Regions from separate parts of the Erwinia tracheiphila genome, predicted to be linked through region 1. Evidence: predicted binding sites of a transcription regulator. Region 1 holds the regulator's gene; each other region holds the start of a gene.

What was found. The regulator sigma-54, encoded in region 1, starts transcription at its own class of promoters, with help from an activator protein. The targets are predictions, from matches to a motif close to GTTGGCACANNTTTCGCTNT.
Region 2: glnA (glutamate--ammonia ligase) is a predicted target of sigma-54. The motif match lies at 4,192-4,211, and genes of this name have one in related genera.
Region 3: glnK (P-II family nitrogen regulator) is a predicted target of sigma-54. The motif match lies at 4,329-4,348, and genes of this name have one in related genera.

What each region holds. Positions count from the first base shown of each region.
Region 1 covers NZ_CP089932.1:720,806-728,149, forward strand. Annotated here, with positions in the region: gene npr (PTS phosphocarrier protein NPr) at 1-46, opposite strand, end outside; gene rapZ (RNase adapter RapZ) at 43-897, opposite strand; gene ptsN (PTS IIA-like nitrogen regulatory protein PtsN) at 1,874-2,359, opposite strand; gene hpf (ribosome hibernation promoting factor) at 2,557-2,844, opposite strand; gene rpoN (RNA polymerase factor sigma-54) at 2,867-4,300, opposite strand; gene lptB (LPS export ABC transporter ATP-binding protein) at 4,347-5,072, opposite strand; gene lptA (lipopolysaccharide ABC transporter substrate-binding protein LptA) at 5,083-5,631, opposite strand; gene lptC (LPS export ABC transporter periplasmic protein LptC) at 5,603-6,178, opposite strand; gene kdsC (3-deoxy-manno-octulosonate-8-phosphatase KdsC) at 6,175-6,741, opposite strand; gene kdsD (arabinose-5-phosphate isomerase KdsD) at 6,757-7,344, opposite strand, start outside.
Region 2 covers NZ_CP089932.1:4,704,056-4,711,399, reverse strand. Annotated here, with positions in the region: gene yihX (glucose-1-phosphatase) at 1-521, opposite strand, end outside; gene typA (ribosome-dependent GTPase TypA) at 674-2,497, opposite strand; gene LU633_RS24370 (IS4 family transposase) at 2,680-4,002, shown strand; gene glnA (glutamate--ammonia ligase) at 4,365-5,774, shown strand; gene glnL (nitrogen regulation protein NR(II)) at 5,961-7,010, shown strand; gene glnG (nitrogen regulation protein NR(I)) at 7,018-7,344, shown strand, end outside.
Region 3 covers NZ_CP089932.1:1,300,740-1,308,083, forward strand. Annotated here, with positions in the region: partial or broken gene LU633_RS06850 (ISNCY family transposase) at 1-139, opposite strand, end outside; partial or broken gene LU633_RS06855 (Lrp/AsnC family transcriptional regulator) at 297-583, shown strand; gene LU633_RS06860 (SmdA family multidrug ABC transporter permease/ATP-binding protein) at 617-2,386, shown strand; gene LU633_RS06865 (SmdB family multidrug efflux ABC transporter permease/ATP-binding protein) at 2,379-4,157, shown strand; gene glnK (P-II family nitrogen regulator) at 4,401-4,739, shown strand; gene amtB (ammonium transporter AmtB) at 4,755-6,059, shown strand; partial or broken gene LU633_RS06880 (acyl-CoA thioesterase domain-containing protein) at 6,121-6,960, opposite strand; partial or broken gene LU633_RS06885 (YbaY family lipoprotein) at 7,213-7,344, shown strand, end outside.

The DNA.
Region 1 (7,344 bases):
GCATACCTAGCTTATTTTTAATTTCAACGGTTTGTCTGACTGTCATGATTTGCGCTTTTCCAGAGTGCGGTGGCGGGATTGTACGTTTTTACCCCGCGTACGAAAGTAGTCGGCGAGTTGTTCTGCAACGTATACTGAACGATGTTTTCCTCCCGTGCAGCCAATAGCAACAGTAAGATAACTGCGATTATTGGTTTCCAGCATGGGTAACCATAACTCAAGATAACTGCGTGTCTGATAGATAAAGTTGTGCACTTCCGTATGGCGATCCAGAAATGCAGTCACTGGCCGATCAAGACCAGTCATGGGACGTAGCTTAGGGTCCCAGTGTGGGTTTGGAAGAAAACGAACATCAAAAACGTAATCAGCATCAATCGGGATACCGTGTTTAAAGCCAAATGACTCGAAAACCATTGTTAATTCACGTTCGCGCTTGCCAAGCAGGCGGCTACGTAACATTTCAGCCAGTTCATGAACTGACATTTCCGACGTATCAACAATCAAATCTGCTCTGTAGCGCAGAGGTTCGAGCAGATCGTTTTCCTCATCAATAGCGCTTTCAAGAGACAGGTTTTTGCTGGAAAGAGGATGTAACCGACGAGTGTCACTGTATCGGCGAATCAGCGTATTGCGATCAGCATCCAGAAAAAGTAACTGTGGAGAAAAACTTTCGGGCAAATTGGTCAGCGCTTTTTCGAAGATTTCAGGTGATTCCGGCATATTACGTACGTCAATGCTAACGGCCGCAGATATATTACGTTCGACCAACGAATTTGCCAGTTCGGGCAGCAGCACGACGGGCAGGTTATCAACGCAATAGAAGCCCATATCTTCCAGTGCCCGTAACGCCACGGACTTGCCAGAACCGGATCGACCACTGACGATCATCAGCACCATGACTTGTTCTCCTGATTAGCGACTATACATTGCTTCCCTGGTGAGTCATTACAACTTAGCGTTTTTAGCTGCCAGATGACACCGGGGTGTGTCGCTTAACTTAACAATCGTTTAAAAATAACCTGATTGCCCCCATTTTTATCATGCTCAGGCCATTTCTCGCTGCTTTTTCTGAGCATATTGCTTCTCTTCCGCCTGGAAAGGCTGCAACGGCTAAGGGCTATGCAGGGGTTGTACCTGATGATCTGAACAGTGGACAACCATTCAGCGAGAACCTATTCAAGCACATTTAATATCCAAAAGCAGTGTTTCAAGACGCGGCGTTTTTTGTACCGGGTTGTAGCGCCCGCCATGACAGGCTTTGTTATTCCCTACGAAAGAAATGGCTGCCTCTGTTATTTTTATTCTTCAGATAAGTATGAAAGGTGTTTCATGCACATCTTTTGATGGCAGGTCAGTTTTTGGGTTCCGGGTTTACAGATGTCGCAGGCCCAGTTGTAGCATATGACACCGTTCAGGCAGAAATTGAAGGTAATCCCGTGTCATTCGTCGTCAGGTTCACTACGTGAGCGAACCTGCCTGGCTTTCTCGGGTTTTTTGCGTCTCTGCTAACGCTTTCGGCGCAAAAAAGTTATTGCCATCGTATGAAAAAATGTTTCAGTCAATAAGCAATTTTCCATGCAGAATTTGACGTATTCAGTTGCAGATCGCGTTTATTACACCCGTTTTTAATTATCGTTTTAAACGCTCATACATCGTTTCAAGCAGCCAAATTTTTCCAGGCAGTCCTGAGAGCAGTATCCAGAAATATGCCAGTCGTGGCACATTAATGCGATGGGACCAGCATGTCAGGTTGTAGCGCGGGAGAAACCAGCATCCACTTCTCTTCAGCGAAATCACAACAGGACAAATAAAGTAGACTTTTCTGTGGCTGATATATGTGCTGAGGTGTGCGAGAAATAATTACCATCGCACCCTAATGGCTCTCGTCAGGACTTTCTGCCATGATTTCGAAAAGTTCTTCATCACTCTGCGCCGCACGTAGGCGACGGCAAACCGTTTTATCGGCAAGACGTTTAGCAACAAGCGACAAGGTGTGTAAGTGTGTTTTGCATTGATCTGCAGGTACCAGAAGTGCAAAAAGCAAATCAACCGGTTGATTGTCAATGGCATCGAAAGCGACGGGCTGATCGAGTCGGATAAAAACTCCGACCGCGCGCAGCGTATCTTCAACCAACTTGCCGTGTGGAATGGCGATACCGTTTCCGATACCTGTACTGCCCATACGCTCACGGGTCAGGATAGCGTCGAAAATAGTTTGATGTGGCAGATTAAGTTGTTTCGCAGCCAGTTCGCTGATGATTTCCAGCGCCCGCTTCTTGCTTTGGCAATGGACGTCATTTCGGGTGCATGAGAGGCTCAGGATCGAACTCAATTCAAGTGTTAATTCATTGTTCATCATAGTTTCACTTACGTATTTATCTTCGCCTGACAAACTGGCTGATTTGCGTGCCTGATACACCTTTCCAGCCATCGATAAACGTCTCATGCCCTATTGATTAAAGGCTCGTACTTCTTGTTAAAGTACGAGCCGACTATCTTACATCACGTTCTTATTAAATAAGGGTGATTGAAAAATATTCAATTGCAGAGTGATGTTTAATGCTGCTTTAGTTTGTCTTTATGTTTGTTCAGCTGCCGCGTCAGCTTATCAATCAGGCCATCAATCGCTGCATACATGTCTTTCTCTTCTGAAGTGGCATGCAACTCACCCGCGTTTACATGCAGTGTTGCATCGGCAATTTGCGTTACCTTTTCCACCTTGAGAACAATATACACTTGATTGATCCGGTCAAAATATTGCTCCAGCTTGGCAAATTTTGCCGTTACAAATTCCCTTAATGGTTCAGTGATTTCTACATTCTGTCCGGTAATATTGAGTTGCATACGCTTTTCCTTATCTGTTCGTTCAGACCAGCTGTTTACGTTGGTTTGATGGCGGGATGGATAAAGATTCTCGATACTTCGCGACAGTGCGCCGTGCCACCATAATTCCCTGTTCGGAGAGGAGAGTGGTGAGCTTACTATCACTTAGTGGTTTAGCGGGATTTTCCGCCGAGATTAACTTTCTCACCAGTGCACGGATAGCTGTTGAGGATGCTTCGCCTCCGCCTTCCGTATTCACATGGCTGGAGAAAAAATATTTCAGTTCAAAAATCCCCCGCGGGCTGTGCAGATATTTCTGCGTAGTCACACGGGAGATGGTGGATTCATGCATATCGACTGCTTCAGCAATATCAGCAAGTACCATTGGCCGCATAAATTCTTCTCCCTGTTCAAAGAAGGCCTGCTGCTGATCGACAATGCAGCGGGTAACTTTCAACAGCGTGTCATTTCGACTTTCCAGGCTTTTAATAAGCCATTTTGCTTCCTGCAAATTGCTGCGAATGAACTGGCTGTCGTTATCGTTACGGCCCGGACCGCCCAGAGATGCATAATGTTGATTAATTTTTATTCGTGGAACACTGTCGTTGTTCAGTTCAACTGCCCAGCGCGTAGCGATTTTTCGCACCAGTACATCGGGAATCACATATTCAGGCTCGCTGGTGTTAATTGACTGTCCGGGACGTGGATCCAGTGACTGAATCAGCTGCATGGCGTTTTTAAGTACATCTTCTTTGAGCCGGGTAACACGCATCAGGGTGCGGAAATCGTGATTTGCCAGCAAATCCAGATGTTCGCTGACTATCAGGCATGCCTCTTTAAGAAAAGGCAGTTCTGGTGAGAATTGTGAAAGCTGAACCATAAGACAATCACGCAGATCGCGCGCGCAAACACCAATCGGATCGAAACGCTGCACCCGTTTGAGGACGGCTTCCACTTCTTCTATCGTCAGCTCTTCATTGCCAAGACTTTCCAAAATGTCTTCAAGTGGCACTGTCAGATAACCGGTATCATCGACGGCATCCACAATAGAAGTGGCAATAGCACGATCAGTATCAGTAAAGGGCGTCAGATCCATCTGCCATGTCAGGTAATCCTGCAATGACTGAGTGGTTTCACCCTGATAAACCGGAAGCTCATCATCATGATAATCAGTGCCAGTTCCTGAAGGGGTGCCAGCCGTGTAAATTTCATCCCACGTAGCATCGAGCGGCAGTTCTTCTGGCATGTCCTTTTGTTCGAGAGCTTCACGCGTATCCAGCTCTTCTTTTTCCTGATACTCCCGAGAATCGACTTCCTCATGTATCTCGGTTTGTTCAAGCAATGGATTGCTTTCCAGGGCCTGCTGAATTTCCTGCGCTAGTTCCAGCGTAGAGAGTTGCAACAAACGAATAGCCTGTTGCAGTTGTGGCGTCATGGCAAGCTGTTGACTAAGCCTGAGTTGCAAACCTTGCTTCATATTCAGAATACGGATTCCTCAAAAATCTAATTAAATTCACGCCTTATCACAGCCTGAACTCTTCGCCCAGGTAGACGCGTTTAACTTGTTCATCTTCCAGAATTTGTTCTGGCGAGCCGTGGGCAATTAAATGCCCCTGGCTGACAATATAGGCGCGTTCGCAAACGGCAAGCGTTTCACGCACATTGTGGTCAGTTATCAACACGCCAAGCCCACTATTACGCAGGTGTTCGATGATCTTTTTAATATCAATTACCGAAATGGGGTCGACGCCAGCAAAAGGCTCATCCAGCAGGATAAACTTTGGATTAGCAGCCAGTGCCCTGGCTATCTCAACGCGGCGGCGCTCACCGCCCGACAAAGCTTGTCCCAGGCTGTTACGCAAATGGTTGATATGAAACTCTTCCATCAACTCATTAGCACGATCCTCACGCTGCTCTGGTGTTAAATCGTCGCGAATTTGTAAAACGGCCATGAGATTGTCAAACACGCTCAGGCGGCGGAATATCGATGCTTCCTGTGGCAGATAACCAATCCCCCTGCGGGCCCGCGCATGTAAGGGCAGAATGCTGATATCTTCGTCATCAATAATAATGCGACCGGCATCGCGGTGTACAATCCCGACAACCATATAAAAAGTGGTGGTTTTACCCGCGCCGTTTGGTCCGAGCAGACCAACAATTTCCCCGGATTTGACCTGCAAGCTGACATCTTCGACTACACGTCGACCTTTGTAAGCTTTGGCCAGGTTTTCTGCAATTAAAGTCGCCATAGCTAATCAGTTACTCTCTTTTGGGGTCGGTTGACTGAGTGGTGCCTTTGTCTTGTAACTGCGATGGAACCAGGACAGTAGTAACACGTTTACCGGTGTTACCATAAGCTTGCATCTTCTGCTCTTTCACTAGGTAGGTGATCCGATCGCCTTTTACGTTGCTATCTAATTGCTCAAGATAAGCGTTTCCTGTCAGCTCGACAAAATCTGTGGCCAGTTCATAGTGCATTTTCAGTGCGTGGCCTTTGACAGGCTTTCCGTTATCCTGCATTTGATAAAAAGTAGCAGGATTACCATAAGCATCAACGATGGTTTTTTTGCTGTCGCCGCCGGGGCGAGTGACCACAACTTTATCGGCCGTGATCTTGATTGAACCCTGAGTCACGATAACATTGCCGGTAAATGTTGCCACATTACCTTGCATATCGAGTGCCTGGTTTTCGGAATCCACATTCACTGGCTTATCAGAATCGCCAGTCAGCGCGAGAGCGGGCATGCTGGCAGCGAACAGCACTCCGAGTGTCAAAAACTTAAGGATGTTTAGTATTTTGAATTTCATAAGAGGTTTTGACCTTTTCAATCAACTCGGCAGTTTTATTCCGTAAATTCCCGCGCATTTTCATGCCGGTAGAGTTAAAGCTGATGCCATACAGGGTTACCTGATCTTCTGAGGTTACATCCTGAGTGACAAGATTTACTGCGGCATTGTCGGTTTTAATTCGTTGTAACTGAGCATCCTGAGTCAGACTATTAACCTCTGCATGACCATACAAATACAGCATGCGGTCGTTAGTCAATTTCGCTTTGTCAGCCCGGACTGACCAGGTGGGGATTTGATTTTCGTCATAGGTTGTCATAATGGGGTTATCAAACCAGCTCACCGCATCAACCGAAAAATAAGTCACTTTGTCAGAAACAAGTTTGTAGTTCAGTGCCCCCTGTGGGTTATAGACCAGCGTGTTCGAGGTTTGGCTGGTATAGGTTGGCTCCTGACCGTTTACGGTCGTGGGTGCAGCGCCATTATCGGTATCGGCCAGATTCCAGCCGATCAGCACGATAGCCACAAGGGCCAGCAACAGCGTAATCCAACGCCTTGTTTTACTCATACAGACTGCCCTTTGGCCTCATCAAACTTATCCTGTGCGATCAGGAGTAGATCGCAAATTTCGCGTACCGCACCACGTCCGCCTGCAATTCGGGTAACATAATTAGCTCGAGGGATAAGCACAGGATGGGCGTCGGCCACCGTTACGCTCAATCCTACTTGCGCCATCACTGGCCAGTCGATCAAATCGTCACCAATATATGCTACTTGTTCAGGTTGAAGCGACAGTTTATCCAGAAGTTCACGGAAGGCCAGAATCTTATCAGGCTGGTCCTGATAAAGATGCGAAATTCCCAGCGTTGTACAACGATCTTCCAGCAGTTTGGCCTTGCGACCAGTAATAATAGCGACTTCCACGTCCGAGGTCAGCAGGCAGCGTATGCCGTAGCCATCGCGAACGTTAAAGGCCTTGAGCTCCTCACCGTTATTACCCTGATAAATCACCCCGTCGGACATGACTCCGTCAACATCGCAAATTAGCAGTTTGATCTTTTTTGCGCGGTTCATCACCTCCAGGCTTACTTTGCCATAGCAGGTTTCTGTCCAGTTCACGACTGTGCTCATGACTTTTATTCCTTGTTAAACCACACCAGCACGCAACATGTCATGCATATGCACGACGCCGAGCAGCACATCGCCGTCTGCCACCATGAGGGCGGTGATATTACGATTTTGCATCAGATTCAAGGCGTCAACGGCTAATGTGTTTGGTCGTACACGCACGCCACCGGGCGTCATTACGCTGGCAATACAGGCCTGCTGAATATCAATGCCCATATCAAAAACGCGACGCAGGTCACCATCGGTGAAGATACCCTCAATTTTCATCAGATCGTTACAGATAACTGTCATGCCCATATTTTTTCGGGTGATTTCCAGTAAGGCGTCCCGTAGCAACGCATCATGGCTGACGTGGGGAATTTCGCTACCCTTGTGCATGATATCATTAACGGTGAGAAGCAGCTTACGGCCCAGTGCACCTCCAGGATGGGACAGAGCAAAATCTTCAGCGGTAAACCCCCGTGCTTTCAACAGCGCGACGGCCAGCGCATCGCCCATAACCAGCATAGCGGTTGTACTTGTGGTAGGTGCCAACCCTAATGGGCAGGCTTCCTGGGGAACCTTCACGCACAGGTGAATATCCGCCGCGCGCGCCATCGTACTCTC
Region 2 (7,344 bases), 940 kb from region 1:
GCACCTTCAATATTTTCAAGGTTGTCATCGAAGAAAATCGTCTGTTCAGCACTGAAGCCCTCTTCAGCCAGTACCCGCTGATAGATACCCGCTTCAGGTTTGCGCATTCCCATTTCCTGCGAGAGATAAATTTTATCGGCAGCGTCCTGTATTTCGGGATACTCATCAGACCAGAAGCAACAGTGCAAACGATTGGTGTTGGAGAGAATAACCACGCGCTCCCCTTTTTCCCGCAGCGTTTTCATCATCTGAAGCACGTCAGGGCGTACACCGACAAAAATTGCCTGCCAGCCCGCAGTGAACTGTTCGAAGCTCAGAGCAAGCCCCAGATCCTCACACATCTTTCCGGCAAATTCTTCATCACTAAGTTCCCCGCGCTCGTGCCGATGCACATTTTCACCCAGCGTGAAATTACTTTGCAGCGTGGCAAGCGGCACGCGTCCCAGATCGCTCCATACTCCCAGAACCCGGTTGAAATCAATATCAACAATGACGTTACCTAAATCAAAGATATACAACATGGTCATCTCCTTTTGTTCCGGTAAGTTGTTCACTCTAGCGGTAAAATAGAAGCCTGAACAGATAAGGAATTTGAAAACTGGAAGGAAGATTCCGTGGGATGAAAAAACAGGGCCAGTCTGTGCTGGCCCTGGATAACAGCATAATGACGCGATTAAAAATCTTTGCTGCCGCGCATTGCGCGTTTACGATCATTTTCAGTCAGGTGACGTTTACGGATACGGACAGAAAGTGGGGTAACTTCCACCAGTTCGTCATCATCAATAAATTCAATCGCCTGCTCAAGCGTCATTTTAATGGCCGGCACCAGGGTGGTGGCCTCATCCGTACCAGAAGCACGCATGTTGGTCAGCTTTTTACCAGTCAGGCAGTTGACCGTCAGGTCGTTAGAACGACTATGAATACCAATAATCTGACCTTCATAGACCTCTGCACCGTGTCCCAGGAACAGCTTACCGCGATCCTGCAAACCAAAGAGGGCAAACGCCACCGCTTTACCCTGACCGTTAGAGATCAGCACGCCGTTCTGGCGCTGGCCCACGTCACCCGGACGAATATCATCGTAGTGGCTGAAGGTGGAGTACAGCAGACCCGTACCGGAAGTCATGGTCATGAATTCGTTACGGAAGCCAATCAGACCACGGCTTGGAATAACATAATCCAGACGCACACGGCCTTTACCATCCGGGTTCATGTTTTTCATGTCGGCTTTACGTTCACCCATCGCCTGCATCACGGCACCCTGATGCTGTTCTTCAATATCTAGGGTGACGTTTTCGAAAGGCTCCTGTTTACGGCCTTCGAATTCGCGGAAAATAACTTTTGGACGGGATACCGCCAGTTCGAAACCTTCACGGCGCATGTTTTCGATTAGAACCGACAGGTGCAGCTCACCACGGCCAGAAACGCGGAAGGCATCAGCATCGGCAGTTTCTTCAACACGCAGCGCCACGTTGTGCACCAGCTCTTTATTCAGACGATCAAGGATCTGACGTGAGGTTACAAACTTTCCTTCTTTACCGCAGAAAGGAGAGGTGTTGACGTTAAAGAACATAGTAACAGTGGGTTCATCAACGCTCAGTGCTGGCAGCGCCTGCACATTCTGAGGATCGCAGATGGTGTCAGAGATATTCAGCTCGCCCAGACCGGTAATGGCGATGATATCGCCCGCTTCCGCCTCGGTCGCATCAATACGCTCCAGACCAAGGTGAGTCAGGACTTTACCCACTTTACCATTGCGGATTTTCCCTTCGCTATCAACGATAGTGACCTGCTGGTTTGGCTTCACTTTACCACGCTTAATGCGGCCAATGCCGATTACACCAACATAGTTGTTGTAATCCAGCTGGGATATCTGCATCTGGAACGGTGCAGCAGCCTCAACCTGCGGAGGAGAAACGTGCTTCACGATGGCTTCGTACAGCGGGGTCATATCTTCTGCCATATCGGTATGTTCAAGACCAGCAATACCATTCAGCGCAGAGGCATAAATAACCGGAAAATCGAGCTGATCGTCGGTTGCATCCAGGTTAACGAACAGATCAAACACTTGATCCACGACCCAGTCAGGGCGAGCGCCCGGGCGGTCAACTTTGTTGATAACCACGATCGGCCTCAAGCCATTAGCAAATGCTTTTTTGGTCACGAAACGGGTTTGCGGCATTGGGCCATCCATTGCATCCACAACCAGCAGCACCGAGTCAACCATTGACATCACACGTTCAACCTCACCACCGAAGTCGGCGTGTCCTGGGGTATCAACGATATTGATGCGATAGTCTTTCCATTTAATGGCGGTGTTTTTTGCGAGGATGGTAATCCCACGCTCTTTCTCCAAATCGTTGGAGTCCATTACGCGTTCAGTTGTTTCAGCACGGGCGTCAAAGGTCCCGGACTGCTGGAGTAACTTATCAACCAGGGTAGTTTTACCGTGGTCAACGTGGGCAATAATGGCGATGTTACGCAAATTTTCGATCACAGCTTTGCCTCAGGCATTAGAAATAGCGCACTATTGTACACGGGTTAATCGAAGGACTGAACAGGATCACAAATATCAATTAAAGATTACTGTCAGGTTAATGCCGATCATTTAAGGATCGGTTGACCGATCCGGTTTATGCGGTAAAAAGGGTTCTATGTTCATCATGGAACCCTTTTTAAATGGAACTTTCCCAGGCCCTCGGCATCATCAATGCCGCCACTCCTGAGCGCGCCCGTAGTCTCGCCGACCTTATTCCTCCCGAGCTTATTCAGCAGGCGCTCACCCTGACCGATACCGTTACTTTGCGTAAACGTAAACTTTCCCTCGAATCCATGATTTGGCTTGTCGTTGGGATGTCCATTTTTTGCGATCGTCCGATGACCGAAATCGTCAATCTGATGGATATTACTGACCGGACCGGAGCTCCTTTTACCGCACGCAGCGCTGTCATTCAGCGCCGTAAGACTCTGGGTGAAAATGCAGTGCGGGAGCTTTTTGATATCACACAGCAGCACTGGAATCAGCAGGCTGCACATCCAAAATGGCACGGTCTGAATCTGTTTGCTGTCGACGGCGTGGTCTGGCGTACCGCCGATACGCCGGAAAACAGAGCCGTCTTCAGTAAACACAGCAGCCAGTACGGCGAAGGCGGCTATCCTCAGGTGCGAATGGTTTGTCTGATGGAGCTGAGCAGCCATCTGATCGCCGCCAGTGCATTCGACAGTGAAAAAGTCAGTGAAATGCGGCTGGCTGAGCACCTGACGGAGAAAACCCCGAATAACAGTATCACCCTGTTCGATAAGGGATTTTATTCGATGGGTCTGCTTCATCACTGGCAGACAGCAGGAGAACACCGTCACTGGTTGTTGCCGTTGAAAAAACACGTACAGTATCAGGTGGTTCGCCGTTTGGGGCGTGGAGATGAACTGATATGCCTGAAAACCAGTCCACGAGCCAGGAAGCAATGGCCAGGGGTCCCGGAAGAAATGGTGGCAAGACTGCTGACCCGCAGGGTAGACGGTAAAGAGAGGCAGGTGCTGACGTCACTGACAGACCCGAATCGCTATCCGGGTAAAGATATCAGCGAGCTATATCGCCACCGCTGGGAAACAGAACTGGGCTACCGGGAAGCAAAGCAGGGTATGCTGGACAGCCGGTGGACATTACGCAGTCGCCTGCCGGAGCTGGTGAGACAGGAGCTATGGGGGGTACTGCTGGCTTATAACCTGGTGCGATATCAGATGGTGCAGATGGCGTTCCATCTGAAAGGAGATTACCTGCCTTACCAGCTGAGCTTCAGTGGAGCGATAAGCGAAATAATCCGGATGCTGATAACCCTGCCCTGGGCTTCGCCGGGAAAAATGCCGGGAGAACTGAGAACCCTGTATGAACAGGCGAAATGGCTTGTGTTACCGGGTAGAAGAGAGCGAAGTTACCCGAGAGAGTTGAGGGTAAAGAGCAGGAAATATCCGGATAAAAAGGTTGCTGGTCACCTTAAGTGACCAGCATTAACTGTCAGGTTGCTTTTTTAGCCATTTACAGTGCAATACAATCGCACTGGTCACAAAATGCACCGTAATGGTGCGATAAGTATACTTAATAGCACCATTACGGTGCTAAAAATCCATCATGGTGCAGGCTCCGGTTTACCAGAGTGCGCATCATACCGCTTTTTCAGCATATTTAAGAAAGTTGGCATAAATTTCGCTTTAATTTAAGTAAGCAAAAGATATCGGTTTCCGTATTTAAAGTTGGTAGCTTGTCAGTGTTCTTTCTATCGGATAACTGTGCCTTAAGGGGCAAAAATGTGAGCCGTAGCGAGCTCTGGCCACGACGAAAATGACATAATCCAGGAGAGTTAAGTATGTCCGCTGAACACGTTCTGTCGATGATGAACGAGCACGAAGTTAAATTTGTTGATCTGCGTTTTACCGATACCAAGGGCAAAGAGCAGCACGTCACTATCCCCGCTCATCAGGTGAACGCTGACTTTTTCGAAGAGGGCAAAATGTTTGATGGCTCTTCGATTGGTGGCTGGAAAGGCATTAACGAATCCGATATGGTCCTGATGCCAGATGCCAGCACCGCCGTTATCGATCCTTTCTTTGAAGATGCTACGCTGATTATCCGCTGTGACATTCTTGAGCCAGGCACCATGCAAGGCTATGACCGTGACCCGCGTTCAATTGCTAAACGTGCTGAAGACTTCCTGCGCTCTTCCGGTATCGCCGACACCGTGCTGTTTGGACCAGAACCTGAGTTTTTCCTGTTTGACGACGTACGTTTCGGTGCAACCACGTCGGGTTCCCATGTTGCTATCGACGATATTGAAGCTGCCTGGAACACGGGTAAAGAATATGAAGGTGGCAACAAAGGCCACCGCCCCGGTCTGAAAGGCGGCTACTTCCCGGTTCCTCCGGTCGACTCTTCACAGGACATCCGTTCTGCTATGTGTCTTACCATGGAGCAAATGGGCCTTGTCGTTGAAGCTCACCACCATGAAGTGGCGACCGCAGGTCAGAACGAAGTGGCGACCCGCTTCAACACCATGACCAAAAAAGCCGACGAAATTCAGATCTACAAGTACGTTGTGCACAACATCGCCCACGCTTACGGCAAAACCGCAACCTTTATGCCAAAACCTATTTTTGGTGATAATGGTTCCGGTATGCACTGCCACATGTCCCTTTCTAAAGACGGCAACAATCTGTTCTCTGGTGACAAGTACGGCGGCCTGTCTGAAACCGCGCTGTTCTATATTGGCGGTGTTATTAAACACGCTAAAGCGATCAACGCGCTGTCTAACCCAACCACCAACTCTTATAAGCGTCTGGTTCCAGGTTATGAAGCACCTGTTATGCTGGCGTATTCTGCGCGTAACCGCTCTGCTTCAATCCGTATCCCAGTGGTTGCCAGCCCGAAAGCACGTCGTATCGAAGCACGCTTCCCCGATCCGGCCGCTAACCCTTACCTGTGCTTCTCTGCCCTTCTGATGGCTGGCCTGGACGGCATCATCAACAAAATCCATCCTGGCGACGCGATGGACAAAAACCTGTACGACCTGCCTCCTGAAGAAGAAGCGGAGATTCCAAAAGTGGCAGGTTCACTGGAAGAAGCACTGAATGCACTGAACGAAGATCGCGAGTTCCTGACCCGCGGCGGCGTATTCACTGATGACACCATTGATGCCTACATCGAACTGCGTAAAACCGAACTGGATCGCGTTCGTATGACGCCACATCCTGTTGAGTTCGAGCTGTACTACAGTGTTTAATCGCCGTTGTAAGTCTGGCAGAAAGCTTGCCACAAGGGTCGGCTGACATACGCTTCGCCAACTATCGTGGCCGTGGAAATTTCGCCCATCTTCGGATGGGTTTTTTTCACCACAGCTTCATCGTCCAGGATAACGATTTCTGGGCAGAAGACTATAATGCACCAAAAAAGTGCAGGAGAAAGCTGTATGGCAACAGGCACGCTGCCCGATGCTGGGCAGATTCTCAACTCTCTCATTAACAGTATATTGTTGATCGACAGTGAACTGGTTGTGCACTACGCCAATCCAGCGGCACAGCAGCTGTTAGCGCAAAGCTCCCGCAAGCTTTTCGGTACCCCGCTCCCGGAACTGATGGGATATTTTTCGTTAAATATTGACGTGATGCGCGAGAGCCTCAACGCAGGCCAAGGTTTCACCGACAGTGAAGTCACCTTAGTGGTCGACAGTCGTGCGCATATTATGTCGTTAACCGCACAGCGCCTGCCGGACGGCTTAATCCTGCTTGAAATGGCGCCGATGGATAATCAGCGTCGTCTCAGCCAGGAACAGATTCAACATACCCAGCAGGCGGCAGCCCGGGATCTTGTACGGGGACTGGCACATGAAATTAAAAATCCGCTGGGAGGGTTACGCGGAGCCGCCCAGTTACTGGCGAAAGCACTCCCCGATCCATCGTTAACCGAGTATACCAGGGTGATCATTGAGCAGGCCGATCGCCTGCGTAATCTGGTTGATCGCCTGCTGGGCCCACAACAGCCCGGCATGCACATTACGCAAAGTATCCATCAGGTCGCCGAACGCGTGGTCAATCTCGTGTCAATGGAGCTGCCCGATAATGTCACGCTGGTTCGCGATTACGACCCGAGTCTGCCTGAGCTGCCACACGATCCGGAACAAATCGAGCAGGTCCTGCTCAACGTTGTTCGTAATGCGCTTCAGGCGCTGGGTGAAGAAGGCGGCAGTATTACGCTTCGTACCCGCACAGCGTTCCAGTTGACGCTGCATGGAATGCGTTACCGTTTGGTTGCGCGCATTGATGTTGAAGATAATGGTCCCGGTATCCCGGCACAATTACAGGATACGCTGTTTTATCCAATGGTCAGCGGCCGGGAAGGCGGGACCGGACTGGGCCTTTCCATCGCCCGCAACCTGATCGATCAGCATTCGGGAAAAATAGAATTCAGCAGTTGGCCCGGCCACACTGAATTTTCGGTTTATCTGCCTATTCGCCAGTGAGGTTTCTATGCAACGAGGGATAGTTTGGATCGTCGATGACGATAATTCCATCCGCTGGGTGCTTGAACGTGCGCTAACTGGAGCCGGTTTAAGCTGTGCCACTTTTGACAGCGGGAACGAGGTGCTTGATGCCCTTGCAACCAAAACCCCAGACGTTTTACTTTCAGACATTCGCATGCCAGGAATGGACGGACTGGTGCTACTTAAGCAAATCAAACAGCGTCATCCCATGCTTCCGGTGATCATTATGACTGCTCACTCTGATCTGGATGCGGCGGTGAGCGCCTATCAGCAGGGTGCCTTTGATTATCTGCCCAAGCCTTTTGATATTGAT
Region 3 (7,344 bases), 580 kb from region 1:
CCCGGTTGCCATGATGATCCAGCTTATCCATTTTGTCCTGTGCCAGTTTCAGTACGGCACCGAGGCGTTTTTTATCAACGATTTGCCCCTGATCAACACAATCAAGTTTGTCGAAGACCTGATATCTCAGAGAGCGATATAGACAACAGCCTGAATAACGTTAACCCGGTTTAACTCTTTATCTGACATGGTTACTAACATCCGAATGTCTTTGCGGCAAAAGGTTTGAGCCTTTATACCGTAAAAAGTGACATCTCTGAATGGGAGAAAAGTGACATTACTATATTGGTGCTACACTTTCTCTCTCCCTTACTATTTTTATGTTAAAAAAACACAGCAGCACAGCAGTGATTGGTACCAGCGATTCTTGGAGATAGTTAATGAAATGTCGGAAGTGATGAGCTGCTATCGAATGGCCTGAGAATATGACTACCTTTTGTGCATTCAGGTGGCTGATATGAGAACCTGTGATCGGTTTTATAAACGTCTGGTGAACCGGATGACAGGTTTGCTGGATGTAACCTCGAGTTTCGCGATGGAAGTGATAAAATACACCGCCGTTAGGCTGATCGCCGCTTTGTGATCGTTTCGCTCAATCATAACCAGGATGTTTACTGTGCGACTGTTTAGCCAATTAAGATGGTTTTTTATTCGTGAATGGCGGCGCTATCTCGGTGCCGTGTTTCTGTTGATCATTATCGCACTACTTCAGTTGTTACCACCGAAAGTGGTCGGAACCATTGTAGATGACGTCACCCAGCAGCAAACCAGCGGAATGGGGCTGATGCTGTGGGTTGCCCTGATGTTTTTTACCGCAGTGTTGATCTACTTTTTACGCTATGTCTGGAGAATTCTGCTGTTTGGTGCGTCTTACCAACTGGCGGTGGAGCTACGCCGCGATTTTTATCGTCAACTAAGTCGCCAGCACCCTGAGTTTTATCTTCGTCATCGTACCGGGGATTTAATTGCCCGGGCAACCAACGATGTGGATCGCGTTGTGTTTGCCGCCGGCGAAGGTGTGCTCACCCTGGTGGATTCACTGGTGATGGGACTGGCGGTGTTGGTGGTGATGAGCACACAGATTAGTTGGCAGTTGACCCTGCTGGCTCTGTTGCCGATGCCGGTTATGGCTATCGTGATCAAACGATACGGTGAACAATTGCACCAGAGCTTCCGGCTGGCTCAGGCTGCTTTTTCTTCCCTGAACGATCAGACTCAGGAAAGTCTTACCAGCATTCGTATGATCAAGGCTTTTGGGCTGGAAAATCACCAGTCAGCAAAATTTGCTGAGATTGCTGAGGATACAGGGAATAAGAATTTGCGCGTGGCGCGTGTCGATGCCCGCTTCGATCCCACTATCTACATAGCGATCGGTATGTCTAATCTGTTGGCGGTAGGCGGCGGTAGCTGGCTGGTCTGGCACGGTGAAATGACGCTTGGGCAGTTAACCAGCTTTGTGATGTATCTGGGTCTGATGATCTGGCCTATGCTCGCGCTGGCGTGGATGTTTAATATCGTGGAGCGCGGTAGTGCAGCATGGGTAAGGATAGCGCCGCTGCTGGCAGAAGTCCCGACGGTCAAAGACGGCAGCGAGACGTTACCCAAAGAGCGAGGACAATTACAGATTGCTATCCGTGAATTTTTTTACCCCGGTGCAAAGCAACCGGCACTGCGCCAGCTGAATGCCAGCCTTAAGCCGGGCGAGATGCTCGGGCTTTGCGGTCCAACCGGCGCGGGAAAAAGCACCTTGCTTGGCCTAATTCAACGACATTTCGATATCGGTCAGGGTGACATTCGTTATCATGGTATACCTCTTTCTTCATTAAGGCTGGACAGCTGGCGCAGCCGCATAGCCGTAGTCAGCCAGACGCCTCTTCTGTTTTCCGATTCGGTTTCAAACAATATCGCCCTTGGTCGGCCAGCGGCTAGCCGGAGCGATATTGAACAGGCCGCCCGACTTGCCAATGTGCATGACGATATTATGCAACTGCCGCAGGGCTACGACACTGAGGTGGGAGAGCGAGGAGTGATGCTGTCCGGCGGCCAAAAACAGCGTATTTCGATTGCAAGAGCACTGCTGCTAAATGCTGAAATACTCATTCTCGACGATGCGCTTTCCGCTGTAGATGGTCGGACTGAATATCAGATTTTACAAAACCTTCGTTGGTGGGGGGCGGGGAGAACGATAATCATCAGTGCGCATCGCCTGTCTGCATTGAATGAAGCCAGTGAGATTCTGGTTATGCAAAAAGGCACAGTGTCACAGCGTGGTCAGCATAGTGAACTGATGGAGCAAAACGGTTGGTATCAGGACATGTATCGTTATCAACAGCTGGAAGCCGCTCTGGACAATGACGGGGCTGATAAGGACATTGCTCATGGCTAATTTGACAGAACTCTTGCCAACTCTGAAAAGGCTGCTGCGCTACGGGCACCCCTTCCGAAAATCGCTTGGCCTCGCCGTGCTGCTTCTCTGGATTTCGGCGGCAGCTGAAGTACTTGGCCCCGTGCTTATCAGCTATTTTATCGATCATATGGTGGCGAAACATCATATGCCGGTGGGGTTAGTGGCTGGACTTGCAGCAAGTTATATCCTGTTACAGGTGCTGGCAGCCTTACTGCATTATTCACAATCATTGCTGTTTAATCAGGCAGCGGTGGGTGTGGTTCAACGTTTGCGAACGGATGTAATGGATGCTGCGTTGCGTCAACCTCTGAGCTCGTACGATACCCAACCTGTTGGGCAAATCATTTCGCGTGTGACCAATGATACTGAAGTTGTCCGCGATCTGTATGTCACCGTGCTCGCCACGGTGCTGCATAGTGCTGCGCTTGTTAGTGCAATGCTGGTGGCCATGTTCAGCCTCGACTGGAGAATGGCGCTGGTGGCCGTGGCTATTTTCCCTGCGGTAATCGTCGTGATGATCATTTATCAGCACTACAGCACCCCGATCGTCCGGCGAGTACGCAGTTATCTGGCCGATATCAATAACGGCTTTAACGAAGCTATCAATGGTATGAGCGTTATCCAACAGTTTCGCCAGCAGGCCCGCTTTGGTAAGCGCCTGTGCGAGGCTAGCCGCCTGCATTATCAAGCGAGGATGGAAACCTTGCGCCTGGATGGCTTTCTTCTGAGGCCTTTACTCAGTTTGTTTTCCGCGCTGATTCTCTGTGGCCTGATGATGTTATTTGGCTTTTCGGGCCAGGGCAGGATTGAAGTGGGCGTGCTTTATGTGTTTATTAATTATCTGGGGCGTCTGAATGAGCCACTGATTGAGTTAACGACCCAGCAGTCGATGCTGCAACAGGCGTTAATAGCCGGGGAGCGTATTTTTGAGTTAATGGACGCACGACAGCAATCCTATGGCAACGATGATCGGCCGCTTAATTCGGGGCGGATCGAAATAGACGGTCTGAATTTTGCCTATCGTGCTGATTATCAGGTGCTCAGGGGCGTCAATCTTGTGATTCCACCCCGTCATTTTGTTGCATTAGTTGGCCATACCGGAAGTGGAAAAAGCACGCTTGCTAATTTGATTATGGGCTATTATCCCCTTCTGGAAGGTGAGATTCGTCTTGACGGCAGGCCAATAAATTCGCTTTCGCAACGCGTTCTCAGAAAGGATATGGCATTGGTTCAGCAGGATCCGGTTGTGCTGGCGGACACGTTCTTTGCCAATGTTACACTGGGCCGTGATATCAGCGAGGATGTGGTATGGCAGGTGCTGGAAACCGTGCAACTGGCTGACCTGGCCAGACACTTGCCTGAGGGTATTTATACTCATCTCGGTGAACAGGGTAACACCCTCTCTGTAGGGCAAAAGCAATTGCTGGCTATGGCCAGAGTACTGGTCGCCAGCCCAAAGCTTTTAATCCTTGATGAAGCCACTGCTAATATTGACTCCGGCACTGAGCAGGCAATTCAAAAAGCACTACATTTGGTTCGTCAACAAACCACATTAGTGGCGATTGCCCATCGTCTTTCCACAATTATCGAAGCGGATACTATCTTTGTTCTTCACCGTGGTCGTATTGTTGAACAGGGAACCCACAGACAGCTACTGGATGAGCATGGCCGCTATGCGCAAATGTATCAGTTACAGCTGGCTGGAGCAGAGCTGGAAACAAATGAAACGCCTCAGCTTGCCCCAAAATAAGGCAAATAACTATCCCGGAAGATCAGACTGCACATATCTGTAACGCAATGCACTATAATTGTGCTATTCGGGGCTGTCGCCCTGAGACTGTTCAGTGTGAATTTTCTTTAATGCCACTCTTGGATGCAGAGCATGACTGGCTAATCGTCTGGAAATTGCAGTTTTTAAATTTATGGCACAGCCTTTGCTTTGTTGATTATGTATCGGGTAAAACAACCATTTTCAGTACCTGGGGGGGATCGTATGAAGCTGGTTACCGTGGTAATCAAACCGTTTAAATTAGAGGATGTGCGTGAAGCACTCTCTTCCATAGGTATTCAGGGGCTGACCGTAACGGCAGTAAAAGGTTTCGGCCGCCAGAAGGGGCATGCCGAGCTCTATCGCGGTGCTGAATACAGCGTGAACTTCCTGCCTAAGGTAAAAATCGACATTGCCATTACAGACGATCAGCTTGATGAAGTCGTTGATGTTATCAGTAAAGCAGCCTACACCGGGAAAATTGGTGACGGTAAAATTTTTGTTGCAGAGCTGCAGCGAGTTATCCGCATTCGCACGGGCGAAAATGATGAAGCTGCGCTGTAAAGGCTAAGAATTGCAATGGGATGGATTAGAATGAAGAAAAAACTTGCTGTATTTGGTCTTGCAGGTCTGGCCCTGTTACCGTCGCTTGTGATGGCCGCAACAGCACCAGTGGTAGATAAAGCGGATAATGCCTTTATGATGATTTGCACCGCACTGGTGCTGTTTATGACTTTACCCGGCATTGCATTGTTTTACGGTGGTCTGATCCGCACAAAGAACGTTCTTTCGATGATGACACAGGTGTCGGTCACTTTTGCGATGGTGTGCGTTTTATGGATGCTCTATGGCTATTCACTTGCTTTCAGTGAAGGCAACGCCTTTTTTGGTGGTTTCAGCATGGCTATGCTGAAAAATATTCAGCTCACCGCGCTCGTAGGCACGTTTTATCAATATATTCACGTATCTTTTCAGGCCTCCTTCGCCTGTATCACTGTCGGGCTGATTGTTGGTTCGATAGCCGAGCGCGTGCGGTTTTCCGCTGTGTTAATTTTTGTAGCTATTTGGTTAACCTTTTCCTACTTACCTATTGCGCACATGGTATGGTCAGGTGGTTTGCTGGCGCAGGATGGAGCACTGGACTTTGCTGGCGGTACTGTTGTTCACATAAACGCAGCGGTAGCTGGCCTGGTTGGTGCTTATCTGGTGGGCAAACGTGCTGGTTTTGGTAAAGAAGCCTTCAAACCTCACAATCTGCCAATGGTATTCACTGGAACGGCGATCCTCTATGTTGGTTGGTTCGGTTTTAATGCGGGTTCCGCAAGCGCCGCTAACGAAATTGCAGGTCTGGCATTTCTGAATACCGTGATGGCAACGGCAGGGGCGATGCTCAGTTGGACGTTTGGAGAATGGGCGTTGCGTGGAAAACCGTCTTTGCTGGGCGTTTGTTCGGGTGCAATTGCTGGCCTGGTCGCGGTTACCCCTGCTTGCGGTTATGTCGGAGTGGGAGGTGCGCTAATTATTGGTCTCGTCGGTGGGCTTGCTGGTCTGTGGGGCGTCACTACGTTGAAAAAGTGGCTGCGTGTCGATGATCCTTGTGATGTGTTCGGCGTACACGGCGTGTGTGGAATTGTGGGCTGTATTTTGACAGGTGTCTTTGCTTCTTCTTCATTAGGAGGAGTAGGCTATGCGTCAGGTGTGACTATGGGGCATCAGGTTTGGATTCAATTGTTAAGCGTGGGCGTGACCATTGCCTGGACGGGTGTGGTAGCTTTCATTGCTTTCAAAGTGGCTGACATGATTGTTGGTCTGCGAGTTCCTGAAGATCAGGAGCGCGAGGGTCTGGATGTCAACAGTCATGGTGAAAATGCCTACAACCACTAAGTGGATAAAAGACAGTAACTTTTAAAAAGACGGCCCCGATTTGGGGCCGTAAACCTCTCTTTCAGCTGGCTGACTGACGTATACGCATTAAGCCTTCCTGTACCGTTGAAGCAACCAGCGTTCCATCTTGAGTATAAAACTCCCCATGCACCAGGCCTCTGGCACCTGAGGTCGAGGAACTTTCAATGTTGTAAAGTAGCCACTAGTTTAAATCCGCGTGACGATGGAATCACATCGAATGGTCAATCGTCACGACCTGCATGTCTGGCTCAAGAAAACCTTTACCATGAGGTCGCAGTGCTACCGGCAAAAAATTCAAATCGGAAGCATACCCCAGTAAATATTGATGAATATGCTTCTTTGTCGGTAGTACTCCATTTGCACGGATCCAGACACAACGTACGGGTGGAGCAATTTCACCCTTAAGTGGGTTATGAAATTTTACCGGTCGTATTTCCAATGGTTTCTCTGCAAGAAATTTCTCTTTTACGCGCACTGGAATAGAATGAGCAAGCTCTCTGGCAATATCGCTTTCATTAGGGAGAGCGTCGGGGCCCGGCACATCAGGCATGGCTTTTTGATGATCCAGGCCAACTTCAGGAGTCTGGAAAGAAAGGGTCATAAAGAAGATGGGATGCCCATTTTGTGTTGCGCTGACGCGTCTGGTACTGAAACTTTGCCCATCACGTAATGTATCCACCTCATAAATAATGGCTTTTTGGCTGTCTCCGGGGAGTAAAAAGTAGCTGTGAAGGGAATGGATAACTCTCTCCGATGGGGTAGTTTGCCTGTCCGCGTGAAGAGCCTGTCCAATAACCTGTCCTCCGAATAACTGGCGCAGGCCGATGTCTGCACTCTGGTCCCGAAACAGGCTCTCATCCAGTTTTTCCAACTCAAGCAGGTTTAATAAGTTCTACAAGGCATGACCCATTGGTTTTTTTCCTTCATCATCGACGCATAAAATAGTGTGGGGATCCGATTACTTTTCGTCAACCGGGCCTGAAGTGATTTGTTTCCGTGGAGGAGGAATTTGGGGCCTCCCGGAAAATATTATTAACCTGTGCCAGGATTTAAGGTGGGATGACAGAACATTTCTGCCACTTTTGGCGCGCTAAAATAACGCTCGTAAATTGATCACATGGAGACTTAATCAATGAAACTCTGGCCAGTACTCACACTGGTACTGTTCTGACTATTGCGCTCGCGGGCTGTGTGAATAAAGGTCAAGATGTTGCAACTGCGTCCCTCGCTTCGCAGGTGGCAGGGTAATCATCAACACTGCGCC